4 regions of the Tardiphaga sp. 37S4 genome follow, and region 2 is predicted to be linked to each of the others. Evidence: riboswitches for the same ligand, from Rfam matches in the RefSeq annotation. Region 2 holds a riboswitch; each other region holds the start of a gene.

Evidence for each region. Region 2 has a riboswitch for cobalamin ahead of LPB73_RS04980 (DUF1636 domain-containing protein). Riboswitches for the same ligand answer to the same signal wherever they lie in the genome.
Region 1: linked by a shared signal. The riboswitch ahead of metE (5-methyltetrahydropteroyltriglutamate--homocysteine S-methyltransferase) and the one ahead of LPB73_RS04980 (DUF1636 domain-containing protein) in region 2 are both predicted to bind cobalamin.
Region 3: linked by a shared signal. The riboswitch ahead of LPB73_RS20395 (ribonucleoside-diphosphate reductase subunit alpha) and the one ahead of LPB73_RS04980 (DUF1636 domain-containing protein) in region 2 are both predicted to bind cobalamin.
Region 4: linked by a shared signal. The riboswitch ahead of LPB73_RS24640 (TonB-dependent receptor) and the one ahead of LPB73_RS04980 (DUF1636 domain-containing protein) in region 2 are both predicted to bind cobalamin.

What each region holds. Positions count from the first base shown of each region.
Region 1 covers NZ_CP088008.1:2,573,883-2,577,087, forward strand. The annotation lists gene metE (5-methyltetrahydropteroyltriglutamate--homocysteine S-methyltransferase) at 1-1,656, opposite strand, end outside; cobalamin riboswitch at 1,761-1,972, opposite strand; gene LPB73_RS12575 (M23 family metallopeptidase) at 2,141-3,205, opposite strand, start outside.
Region 2 covers NZ_CP088008.1:1,040,256-1,043,460, reverse strand. The annotation lists gene cobW (cobalamin biosynthesis protein CobW) at 1-585, opposite strand, end outside; gene cobU (bifunctional adenosylcobinamide kinase/adenosylcobinamide-phosphate guanylyltransferase) at 586-1,116, opposite strand; gene LPB73_RS04980 (DUF1636 domain-containing protein) at 1,113-1,562, opposite strand; cobalamin riboswitch at 1,672-1,862, opposite strand; gene cobT (nicotinate-nucleotide--dimethylbenzimidazole phosphoribosyltransferase) at 1,962-3,017, shown strand; gene cobS (adenosylcobinamide-GDP ribazoletransferase) at 3,018-3,205, shown strand, end outside.
Region 3 covers NZ_CP088008.1:4,293,468-4,296,672, forward strand. The annotation lists gene LPB73_RS20395 (ribonucleoside-diphosphate reductase subunit alpha) at 1-1,603, opposite strand, end outside; cobalamin riboswitch at 1,723-1,937, opposite strand; gene LPB73_RS20400 (hypothetical protein) at 2,127-2,312, shown strand; gene LPB73_RS20405 (GlxA family transcriptional regulator) at 2,319-3,205, opposite strand, start outside.
Region 4 covers NZ_CP088008.1:5,202,467-5,205,671, reverse strand. The annotation lists gene LPB73_RS24640 (TonB-dependent receptor) at 1-1,694, opposite strand, end outside; cobalamin riboswitch at 1,796-1,985, opposite strand; gene LPB73_RS24635 (alkaline phosphatase D family protein) at 2,131-3,205, shown strand, end outside.

The DNA of each region.
Region 1 (3,205 bases), 1.5 Mb from region 2:
GCGGGAGCCATAGGATTGCACCCAGCCGTGTTTGGTGAAGGCGAAGCCGGAAAGTAGCTCACCAAAATACTGCACCATGTCGTTGCGCTCGAACTCGCCATGCACCAGCACGTCGAGGCCGATATTCTCCTGCCAGCGCACCGCCCTCGCCGTCTGGTTCTGCAGGAACGTCTTGTAGGCAGCATCGCTGAGCGTGCCCCTGACATAGGCCCCGCGAGCGTTTCTCACTTCCGCGGTTTGCGGAAACGAGCCGATGGTCGTTGTCGGGAATGCCGGCAGCTTGAAGCGTCGATGCTGATCGGCCGCACGTGTGGCAAAGTCACTGCCGCGACGACGCATGGTCGCATCAGCAGAAGCGACGCGTTTGGCGACCGCAAGATCGTGGATCTTCGACGATGCCATTCGCGCAGCCGCCGCGCCATCCGACGCGGCAAGCGATGCAGCGACATCCGCGCGGCTGCCAGCCAGCGCTGCTCCAAGTGCGGCCAGCTCTTCCATCTTCTGGATCGAAAAAGCCAGCCAGCTTTTGACGTCCGGATCGAGATCAGTCTCAAGGCCGAGATCAATCGGCACATGCAGCAGTGAGCAGGACGGCGCCAGCTCAACGCGATGCCGTCCCAGGAGATCGACCATGGGCTCCAACCCATCGAGCAGACTGGACAGATCGGACCGCCAGATATTGCGGCCATCGATCACGCCGAGCGAGAGGATCATGTCCTTCCGCGCCTTCGCAGCGACTTCGTCAAACTGCTCCGGTCCACGGACCAGATCGAGATGAAGCCCGGCGACGGGAAGTGACAGGGCCAGATCGAGGTTGTCGCCAAGTTCGCCAAAATAAGTGTTCAGCATGATCCGGAGTTGCGGGACCGCTTCCGCAAAAGCAGCGTAAGTCCGCTGCAGCGCCTGCCTTGCGGGCGCGTCGAGATCGAGCACCAGACACGGCTCATCCAGTTGCACCCACTCAGCGCCGCTGTCGGCTAATTCCCCGAGCACCTCGACATAGACGGGCAGCAATCGATCGAGCAGCGTCACCGGGTCGAATGACGCATCCATACTCTTGGCCAGTTTGAGATAGGTCACAGGCCCGACTAGCACAGGTCGTGTCTGATAACCCAGCGATCTCGCCTCCTCGTACTCCTTGATCGGCTTGCGCGATGCGAGACTGAAGGTCTGATCCTGCGCCAGTTCAGGCACCATGAAGTGGTAGTTGGTATCAAACCACTTGGTCATCTCCTGTGCTGGTACGCCTTGCGACGAGTCATGCGCATGAGGGCCGTGCGTACAGGCCTCGTCATGCGCGGCGCCTTGTGATCCACGTGCCATGGCAAAATAGGTCGCGAAGGAAACGTCTCCGCCCTTCCAGCCATAGACTTTGGGAATGGCGCCGACCATGACGCTGGTATCGAGCACCTGATCGTAGAATGAGAAGTCGTTCGACGGCATGACCGTGATCCCGAGCGACTTCTGACGTGCCCAGTTTGCGGCACGCAGCCCGACGCCGACATCGATCAGCGCATTCTCGTCGATTGCACCGGACCAATAGCTTTCCAGCGCCATCTTGAGCTCACGCCGCGGACCGATCCGTGGCGTGCCCAATGTAGCAACAGGAAGTGAAGTAGCTGATTTTGAAGAAGTAGACTTTGACACAGTAGACATGGCTTAACCCCAATGATTGGGGGCAAAAGGCCAAAGTGACACGTCTGGATTCCACGACGGCAGTCGCGGAATCGCAACCGCACCACCGGGACACCCCGCCCGAGGACGTTTATGTTGTCGAGGCAGGTCTCCTGGCTCGCGGGTCAATGCTGCTGTCCGGCCTTCCCAAAACCTTTGCGGGTCTCAGTGACTTTAATGGACAGCGGCTCACCGCTTACAGTTGCGGGGGCAGCTCCGGCCTTGGCTTAACGCCTCACCGGCTTCCCTCTTAGCTTCGGGCAAACCTTCCCGAAGAACCACGACATGTCCACATATGGGCAACATCGCGCGGCAGTCAACCGAGCTTGCGTGCGCAAGCTGCCCACTCGCAGCAGCGCGTTGAAGATTCCGGAGCTGGAGTGGGCCGCAGCCCCGAGATCAAACGCATCAAGCCCGGCACGAGGCCGGGCTTGCTTAAATGCGAACTACACTTCGTGGATTGCGCTTACGCCCCGTTGAGGAACTGCAGCGGATCGACCGGCGACGAGCCCTTGCGGATCTCGAAGTGAAGCTGCGGCGAAGTAACCTCACCGGACTGGCCGGACTTGCCGATCACCTGACCGCGCTTGATGGTCTCGCCACGCTTCACCATCAGCTCACTCGCATGGGCATATGCGGTGACGTAGCCGTTGGAGTGACGAACGAGGACCAGATTGCCGTAACCCTTCAGCTCGTTGCCGGAATAGGCAACGACGCCATCTTCGGCAGCCTTGATCGGCGTGCCTTCCGGCACGGCGACGTTGATGCCGTCGTTGGACTTGCCATTGGTCTTGGCGCCGTAGCCTGTGACCACGCGGCCGCGCACCGGCCAACGGAACGTCGGCAAAGCGCCGGTTGCGTCAGCGGCTTTAGTCGGCGATTCCGGCGTGGTTTCTTCAGGCGTCGTCGTGGCACTTGCGAGACGGGCCTTCTGTGCGGGTTCGGCAGAAGCAACACGGGCCACGGCAGCGGACGTGACCGCACCAGCCGGAGCAGCCGTCACGGCTGCGACGGGCGCAGCGAGCGGCGCGGCTACAGGAGCTGCGTTGGCCGTACGCGCACCGGGTACCGTGATCTTGGAGCCGAGCTTCAATTGGGCAGTCGGCGCCAGACCATTGGCGCGCGCGAGTTCGGCGACCGACACGTTGTTCCGGCGCGAGATGCTCATCAGCGTATCGCCGCGATTGACGAAATGCATGGTCGATGCGCCGACGGCAGGTTTGCTCGCAGCAGCGGCAACGGCCGGAGTTGCCGCAGCGCCCTGGCGCGGAATGATCAGCGACTGGCCGGGCGACAGCGCGCGCGGACCCTTGTAGCCATTGGCCTGCAGGATCGCGGCCGACGAGACGTTGTAGCGCTTCGCCAGACCGTCGAGCGTGTCGCTGGTGCCGACGATGATCGAGGTGCCGCCATCACGGGCAAGGCCGTTGGTCGCTGCAACCGAGCGCGGCGCCGTGGAGCCGGTGGTTTCGATCGGCGCGCGTGCGGGCGGCGGCGTATACATACCGTTGCCGCCCCCGCTGACGGGAGC
Region 2 (3,205 bases):
TTCGATCTCGGCGAGCCTTTCCGGGGCGACGAGATCGCTCTTCGAGAGAACCACAAGGTCGGCGCAAGCGAGCTGGTCCTCGAACACTTCCTCGATCGGATCGTCGTGCTCGATACCCTCGTCCCTGGCGCGTTGCTCGGCAACGGCATCCTCATCGAGTGTGACGCGGCCCTCGGACAGCGCCAGCGCATCGACAATGGTGACGACGCCATCGACGGTGGCGCGGGTCTTCACCGCCGGCCAGGCAAAGGCCTTCAACAGCGGCTGCGGCAGCGCGAGGCCGGAGGTCTCGATGACGATGGCGTCGAGCGGGCGTTCACGGGACAGCAGCTTATCCATGGTCGGCACGAAATCGTCAGCGACCGTGCAGCAGATGCAGCCATTGGTGAGTTCTACGATATCGCCGGGCGCGCAGGCTTTCGCAGCACATTCTTCGACAAGACCGCCATCGAAACCGGCATCGCCGAATTCATTAACGATCACCGCGATGCGACGGCCATCGGCCTGGGTCAGCAGCGAGCGCAGCAGCGTGGTCTTGCCGGCGCCGAGAAATCCGGTGAGGACGGTGACGGGAACGCGGGACATTCAATTCTCCTGGGAACGCTTGAGCCAGAGCGGAAGCCCGGCTGCGATGAAAGCAACATTCGGCACGGCGGCCGCGATGATCTGGTTGAGGCGGCCCTGCGCATCGCGAAAGGCACGGCCGAGCGGCGTTTCCGGCACGAGGCCGAGGCCGACCTCGTTGGACACGAAGACGATTGGATAGCGTGAGACATCGAGAAAACGCACGAGGCGCTTCGCTTCAATCTCTGGATCGCGCTCAGCGAACATCAGGTTCGACAGCCATAGCGTCAGGCAATCCACCAACACGACGCGGCCGACCGTCGCCTCGCGCGTCAGCGCATCGACCAGCGCCAGCGGCTCTTCCACGGTGATCCAGCCTTCTCCGCGCTGCCTGCGATGCTGCGCGATGCGGGCATGCATCTCGTCGTCACCGGCCGTTGCAGTCGCAAGATAGACTTTGGTCAGGCCGATGCCATCGACCAGCTTCTCGGCAAAAGTTGACTTGCCGGACCGCGCACCGCCCAGCACCAACGTGGTGGAGACCGCGGTCATTTCGGCGCACGCCCATCTTCAGGTGACCAACGCATCGGCGGCACGCGCGCGACCATGCCCTTGCGCAGCACCTCGGCGCGCTCGCGCCATGGCACCAGGCCGTAGTCGGCCTTCTGATAGGACTCGACGAAAGACATCAGCGCCGCGCTGCCGCTATCGGTCTGCAGATCGCCGAACAAGAACGTGTAGCCATCAGGGCTCGTCACCGCGACGGTTGCTGGCCGCTTGCAGACGCTGAGACACTGCACCGGACGCACCATGACGGCGGCATCGCCATCGCCGAGCGCGGCCTTCACCGCATCGAACATGTCCGGCCCGACGATCGTGCCGGTTTCGGCGGCCTTGCAGCTGATGCACACACTCACGACAACGGGACCAGCCGGCACGGGGCGCGGCGGTTCGACCGAAATTTGTTCGCCAGAGATATCGGCGCTGTCGTGATCCATTACATGCTCAGTTCATGCCCTCGCGGGCCTACGAGCTTTGTTGGATCGCGCCGACAGCATGGCCGTCAGTTCGCTCCCGTCCGGTGCACCCCGCCCCGACGACGCCTCCAAAGCACAGTTCGTGATGGCAGGTCTCCTGGCTTGCGAGTCACAGCCTGTTGCCGCCTTCCCAAGAATTCTGAAGAATTCCCAGTGGCACCGGCGCGGGCTCGTCGCTTACAGTTGCGGGGGCAGCGCCGGCCTCAAACCGGCTTCCCTATTCACCTTCCACGCGGAAGGACCATCGCAAAAGACGCTATCTGCCGGGTGCGCCGGGGTCAACCGCGCCGACGGACTGTAGCCCGGACCTGTTGACCTTGCAGGTCGTCTTGCGTCAGTTAGGCCGCGAAAAGGAACCCTATGTCCGCCCATTCCCAGCCCTTGTGGCAACCGCCCGCCATTGCGCCTGTTGACCCGCAGATCGCGGCAGGCATCCGCGCCGTCATCGACGGCAAGGCCAAACCGCCGGGATCGCTGGGGAGAATCGAGGACCTGGCGCTGCAGCTCGGCATGATCCGGCATCCGGGCGAGCCCCGCGGCGACAATGCCGTGCTGCTGATCTTCGCGGGGGATCACGGACTCGTAGCCGAAGGCGTGTCGCAATATCCGTCGGCGGTCACGGTCGCGATGGTGACGACCTATCTGGCCGGCCGCGCCACGGCCAATGCTTTCGCCGCGGCCAATGACATCGGTGTGCGCGTGATCGACATCGGCGTCGCCGCCGAGCTGCCGGTGCACCCGAAGCTGGTCGATGCAAAGGTTCGCATGGGTACGGCGAATGCCGCGCGCGAGCCAGCGATGACGGCAGAGCACGCGGCCGATGCGCTGACGCGCGGCTTCAGAATCGCCGTCGGTGAGATCAAGGCCGGCGCAGACATCATCGCGCTCGGCGAGATGGGAATTGGCAACACGGCCTCATCGGCACTGGTGGTTCATCGACTCGCGCCGGCCCCCCTGGATGATTGTATCGGCGTTGGCGCCGGGCAGGATGATGCCGGCATGGCGCGCAAGCGCGCGGCGATCACGAAGGCGGCAGCACGCAGCGACGCAACTGCGCCGCTGGATGTGCTTGCCGAATTCGGCGGACTGGAAATCGCAGGCATGGCCGGAGCGATCCTCGGCGCAGCTTCGCAACGACGGCCGGTGATCATCGACGGCTTCATCTCCAGCGCCGCGGCACTGCTCGCCGTTCGCCTGTCCCCGGCTGCACGCGACTACTGCGTCTTCGCGCACCGCTCGGCCGAACGCGGCCACGACATGGTGCTCGATGCGCTCGATGCCCAGCCGCTACTCGATCTCGGCTTGCGGCTCGGTGAAGGCACCGGCGCGCTGCTTGCGGTGCCGTTGGTCCGCGCCGCCGCGCGCATGCTGACCGACGTTGCGAGCCTCAACGACGTGCTGGCCGGAAATATCTAGATGAGACCGGATCCGCATCTTTTGAATGCGATCCGTTTCCTGACGGTGCTGCCGGTACCGGCAACTGTCGACGCGCAAGGGCCTGACTGGCTTGCGCGTGCAATGAAGTATTTTCCGGTGGTCGGCGCCGGCATCGGCGCTGCATCCGCAATCGTGTTTCTCGTTGCCGGCGAATTCTGGTCACCGCT
Region 3 (3,205 bases), 2.9 Mb from region 2:
CCTCATAGGCCGCGTATCGTTCGGCAAACGGCTTGCCATAGAGATCGTGCAGCTCAGGCGTTTCGTCCGGCGAGAACAGCGTCCATTCACCGTCGGCTTCGACGCGCTGCATGAACAGATCCGGCACCCAGTTAGCGGTGTTCATGTCGTGGGTGCGACGGCGGTCATCGCCGGTGTTCTTGCGGAGATCGAGAAACTCCTCGATGTCGATGTGCCAGGTTTCCAAGTAGGCGCAGACCGCACCCTTGCGCTTGCCGCCCTGGTTGACGGCAATGGCCGTATCGTTGGCGACCTTCAGGAACGGCACCACGCCCTGGCTCTCGCCATTGGTGCCCTTGATATGCGCGCCGAGACCGCGCACGCGCGTCCAGTCATTGCCGAGACCGCCGGAATATTTCGCCAGCAGTGCATTGTCCTTCACCGACTTGAAGATGCCGTCGAGATCGTCCGCCACCGTGGTGAGGAAGCAGGACGACAGCTGCGGCCGCTGCGTACCCGAATTGAACAACGTCGGCGTCGAGGCCATGAAGTCGAACGACGACAACAGATTGTAAAATTCGATGGCGCGGGCTTCGCGGTCGATCTCGCGCAGCGCGAGGCCCATGGCAACGCGCATGAAGAAGGCCTGCGGCAGTTCGATGCGATTGCCCTGCACATGCAGGAAGTAGCGGTCATAGAGCGTCTGCAATCCCAGGAACTGGAACTGAAGGTCCCCTTCCGGCTTTAGCGCGGCGGCTATGCGCTTGAGATCGAAGCGCGCGAGTTCGGGATCGAGCAGCTCGGCCGCAATGCCGGTCTTGATACAGGCGCCGAAATATTCGGCGTAGCGCGTGGTCATGTCGGCCTGCGACGCGTTGGTCGGAGAGCCGTGCACAAAGGACAGGACTTCGGTGCGCAGTTTGTCGAGCAGCAGGCGGGCGCTGACAAAGGTGTAGTTCGGCTCCTGCTCCACCAGCGTGCGCGCGGCCATGATGCCGGCCAGTGCCAGCTCATCCAGCGTGATGCCGTCATAGAGATTGCGGCGGGTTTCCTCCAGCACCGGGGCGGCATCGACGCCATCAAGGCCGGCGCAGGCCTCGTTGACGATCAGCGCGAGACGCGCCGAATCGAGCGGGGCGCGGGTGCCGTTGGTGAGCGTGACATGCAGCACCGGTGCGGTGGAGACGAGCGCCGGCCTGGCGGCCAGTTCCTCCGCGCGGGTGCGAGCGCGCTCCTCGCGGTACAGCACATAGGCGCGGGCCACCTTGTGGTGCTCGCTGCGCATCAGCGCCAGTTCGACCTGATCCTGGACGTCCTCGATATGGAAGGTGCGGCCTTCACCGACGCGGCGAGTCAGCGCCGCCACGACTTCGCCGGTCAGCTGTTCCACCGCCTCATGGACGCGGCGCGAGGCCGCTGCCGTGTGGCCCTCGACGGCCAGAAAGGCCTTGGTCATCGCGACGGAAATCTTGCTGCCGTCGAAGGGAGATACGGTGCCGTTGCGCCGGATGATCTGCATCGAGGGTTCGCGCGCAGGCGCAGCGAGCGTTTCCGGCGACAGTTGAATCAGCGGCGCATGAGCCGCATCGCGTCCGTTGGACAAAACAGAAGATGAAGTAGGCATCGGCAAGACCCCGTGTGATGCATCAAGCAATGGGGGCTGGGGCCGAAAGGACGCTGCAAAATACACGGCGGAGATCCGCCGGCATTGCCTGCAAGCGACCGCTGGGACACCCCGCCCATGGACGTTCTGGTGTCGCGGCAGGTCTCCTGGCTCGCAGGTCAATGTCTGTTTCAGCCTTCCCGATGCTTGCGCATCAGTGACTTCAATCGAAACAGACTCACTGCTTACAGTTGCGGGGGCAGCGCCGGAATATGACGAAAAACAACGTCTTTACCGGCTTCCCTCTTAGCCACCAAGTCTTGCGACAGGGCGGACCGTGACATCTACATTTGGTGTGACCCGCGGTGTAGTGTCAAGCGGGCATTGGAGCCGAACGCAACAAATTCGGTAGGGCTGTTGGTTCAGTGGACAACCGCTTGCGTGGCGGAAACCGCGGGGTCGTTGGCGGTTTCTGCACGATGCGATTCGTTGCCGCCGAGCACCGCGAAGCGCAGAACATCGTGATCAACCGATGGAGGATGCGATGCGCGACCTGATGACGACCACTGAAAGGATCAACTTCAACGCTTTCGTGGGGCACGCAGGCGCGGTCACGGCGTTCGAGACGACGGATCAGATCGCCCGGCGCCGCCTCGACGAGATGCTGAACGAAGCGCTGATGGACAGCTTTCCTGCGAGTGATCCGATTTCTTCGCTGCAGCTCGCCTGAGCAGAATCAGACCGCGCGAAAGCTGGCCCGATAGTGGCTGGGCGTCAGGCCCAGGCGTCGCACGAAGACCTGACGCATATGTTCGGCGGTGGTGAAACCGGATTCATAAGCCACCACCTTGAGCGGCAGATCGCTGCCTTCGAGACGATTACGCGCCGTGTCGATCCGGGCGCCCTCGACAAAATCTGCCGGCGTCATCTTTGTTTCCTGCTTGAATGTCCGCGCGAAGGTGCGCGCGCTCATGCCCGCCACATCGGCCAGTTCATCCACGCTGTGTGCGTCACGCAGATGCGCCATCACATGGGCATGGACTCGCGCGATCGGCGAGTCCGGCTCGGCCGGCGGTACCAGATACGGACTGAATTGCGACTGGCCACCCTGGCGCTGCGCCACCACGACCAGACGCTTGGCCACAGCCAACGCAACGTCCGCGCCATGATCTTCCTGGACCAGCGCGAGACCCAGATCGATGCCTGCGGTGACGCCGGCTGACGTCACCAGCGCACCGTCACGACTGTAGATGCGATCGAACTCCACATGCGCTTTGGGAAAACGCAGCGCCAATAGCGGCGCGTTCTGCCAGTGCGTCGTCACCGTCTTGTCGTCAAGCAAGCCTGCATGGCCGAGCGCGAATGCCCCGGTGCAGACCGAGCCATAACGCTCCGCATGGAGCGCCGCATTGGCCAGCCACTCTGTAAGCTGCGGATCCGCCTCTGCCGTCGGCAGCCCAGGCCCGCCGGCCACCAGAACCAGATCCCAGGGTTTGTTCGCATCACTGAACGCCAGATCGGCGGATATCCGCAAACCGTTCGATGCACGTAGCGGCGCGCAGTCTGCAGCGACAAGTGTGATGTCGTAGCCGTCGCCCGGCGCGACGAAGCCATTGGCCTCCA
Region 4 (3,205 bases), 2.0 Mb from region 2:
TGCTTACCTGTCGCTAGTTCGAAGTTCTTGTTTGTCGCCGCCAGCGAGACTAGTCCGCCAACCGGATCTACGGCTGTAGAATATTGGCCGTAGAAGGCCAGGTCCTTGATGGGCGTATAGACCGCTCCGGCGCGCCAGCTGGTCGCTGAGAAGGATTTCTCGAAACTGTTACCGGGGGTGACGTAGTCGGTGCGATTGATAGTCGGCTCGTCCTGCCGGATCCCAGCGATCAGAGAGAGTTGTTCCGTGATCGACAGACGGTTCTCGGCGAATAGGCCGTACTGGTTGGTCGTGGTGCTGAAGCCCGGAACCGTTTGGGTCGTTGTCGCAGCGAAGGAGCCAGGGAAGAAATCGGTGAGCGACACCGACGACGTGCCGCCATAGGGCGAGTTGTTGGTGTGTTTGAAGTCGATCTGGTTGACGTCGAAGCCGGCGACAAATTCGTTAACCATGCCAAAGATATGGCCGCGGAACGTCGCGTCGAAGCGGTCGCCGATCTGCTGCTGGTCGTGGAAGATCTCGATATAGTCGCTGCGATTGATGCGGCCCGTTGCGGCGCTGAAGTTGTAGGTCTCGACGTCTTTCCAGTGCCGCTGGCTGTTCAGGTAGTACAGGGTGTTGCGCAGCGTAATGCTGTCTGTCACCTGCCACTCGGTCTTCACCTGGTTCCAGCTGTCCTGATAGCGGATGCTGCTGTCGCCGACATTGTAATTCCTGAAGCGCAGGGACTCATCGAGCTTGCCGTTGATCAGCGGTGTGCCGAAATAGCGCGACGGGCTGCGATCGCCGTAATCCGTAGAGATCGTCCAGGTGATGTCTTCGGTCTGCTTGATCTGGACGGCGGCATGCACTTCGACATTGGAGGTGTTGTCACGATCGACCCAGCCGTCCGACATGTTGCCGGTCGCGGTGATGCGATAGGCGACATCCTTGTTGATCGGTCCACCGCTATCCACTGCAATGCGCCGGGTCATGTTGCTGTCGAGCGAGATTTCGGCCTGATTGCGCGGCACCCAAAGCGGCAGTTTCGAGATGACGTTGATGGCGCCGCCGACGGCACCTTCGCCATACATCACCGATGCCGGGCCGCGTAGCACCTCAACGCGCTCAGCTGACCAGGTATCATAGGGGAAGGTCAGTGTGCCCGAGCCGACATAGAGCCGTGTGCCGTCATACAGAGTCATCACGGTGCCGTTGCCGGTGAAGCCGCGGGTGTTGAAGGCGATGCTGCCATTGCCCGGCGCCGGGCTTGCGGTGAAGCCGGTGGCGTTCTGTGTCACGGCGTCAATCAGGTTCTGCTGGCCGCGTTCGGCCATGGTTTCCGCCGAGATCACTTCGACGCTGGCCGGCGTCTGCAGGCGCGTGAGGCCGAGGCGGCTGCCGGTGGATGTAGTGCCTGTGAGGTTGAGCGTCGGCGCTGCGAAGACAGCGCCTGTCGGCGTGGCAACCGGCGCGCCGGTATTGGCAGCGACATTGCGCTGTTGCCGCGAGCGCGTAGCGCGCGATGCATTGCCGTTCGTGGCGCGGCGTGCGCGCTGAGGCGTCGCTGACGGCTGAACGACAACAGGATCGAGCGTCTGGCTCGACTGTGAGGTTTGCGACCAGCTTTCGCTCGGACACAACAAGCAGGAGAGAGCAACAGAATAAAGAAAGGGAGTATGTCGCTTCAATGCGACGGGAGAAACGGAGGTCATGAACAGGACTCGCGGTTACGTGGCACGTCACCGCAAACCAAGTCGCCCCGCCCAAACAGGCAGTGTGACTTCCACCAGGACACCCCGCCCAATGTGCTCGCGTGTGACCACGACTGGCGGCAGGTCTCCTGGCTCGCGGGTCAATGCCTGTCGCCGCCTTCCCAGGTGAACACCCAGTGGCTCTTGGCGCAGGCTCGCCGCTTACAGTTGCGGGGGCAGCCGCGGAATCGGGGGATCCCCCTCACCGCATTCCCTTTTGATCCCCGAAGGGAACCGTCGCGTTCACGTTAAGGTGAAATTTCCAAATGTGTCAATCAAGCTGCCAGCCATTCGCAACTTGCTTTGGCGGGTGTTGATATTGCGCATCACCTGTCATCGCAGCGTCAAGTGTTCTGCCTAGCACCACGGGTGCCAGAGCCAGGATCAGGAGTTCGCCATGGCGCTACGTATCTCCCGCCGTCGTTTTCTCGCGCACTCAGCCGCAGCAGGCGCGAGCTTCCTTGCGATGCCCTATCTCAGCCGCGCCGCCGATCGCCCGATGGTGTCGCATGGCATTCAGTCCGGCGATGTCGGGATCAATAGCGGTATGATCTGGTCGCGCGCCGATCGACCGGCGCAGATGATGGTGGAAGTCGCCACTACCGAATCCTTCAGCAATGCGCGCATGTTGCCGGCTATCACGGCGCTGCCCGAGAGCGATTTCACGGCGAAGCTGCTGCTCGATAATCTGCCGGCCGGGCAGGATATCTTCTACCGCGTCAAATTCCGCGATCTCTCGCATACCGAGATCGTCGGCGAGCCGGTGATCGGTCGCTTCCGCACCGCGCCGGCGGATCGCCGCGATGTGTCCTTTGTTTGGGGCGGCGATGTCGCCGGACAGGGCTGGGGAATCAATGCCGAGGATGGCGGCATGGTCACCTATGCCACCATGCGCAACCACAACCCGGATTTCCTGATCCATTCCGGCGATACGATCTACGCCGATGGTCCGATCCTGCCTGAAACGAAACTGCCTGACGGCACGATCTGGAAGAACACCATCACGGTGCCGGAGAAGGCGAAGGTCGCCGAAACGCTCGATGAATTCCGCGCCGCGCACAAATACAATCTGCTCGACGACAATGTTCGCGCCTTCAATGCGCAGGTGCCGATCTTCGGCCAGTGGGACGATCATGAAGTCACCAACAACTGGTCGCTCTCGAAGCAGTTGCCGTCGTCTTACAAGGAGCGCGACATCACGCTGCTGGCTGCGCGCGGCGCCCGTGCCTTTCACGAGATGTATCCGATCTCGGTCAATCCGGCCGAACCCGGCCGCGTCTATCGCACGCTCAATTACGGCCCGCATCTCGATGTCTTCATGCTGGACGAGCGCAGCTATCGCGGGCCCAACGGCCCGAACCTGCAGGAGAGCTATGGTCCCGATGCGTATTTCATCGGTCCGGAGCAGATGGCCTGGCTGAAGCGCGCATTGATGGCCTCGAAGGCGACCTGGAAGGTCATCGCCTCGGATA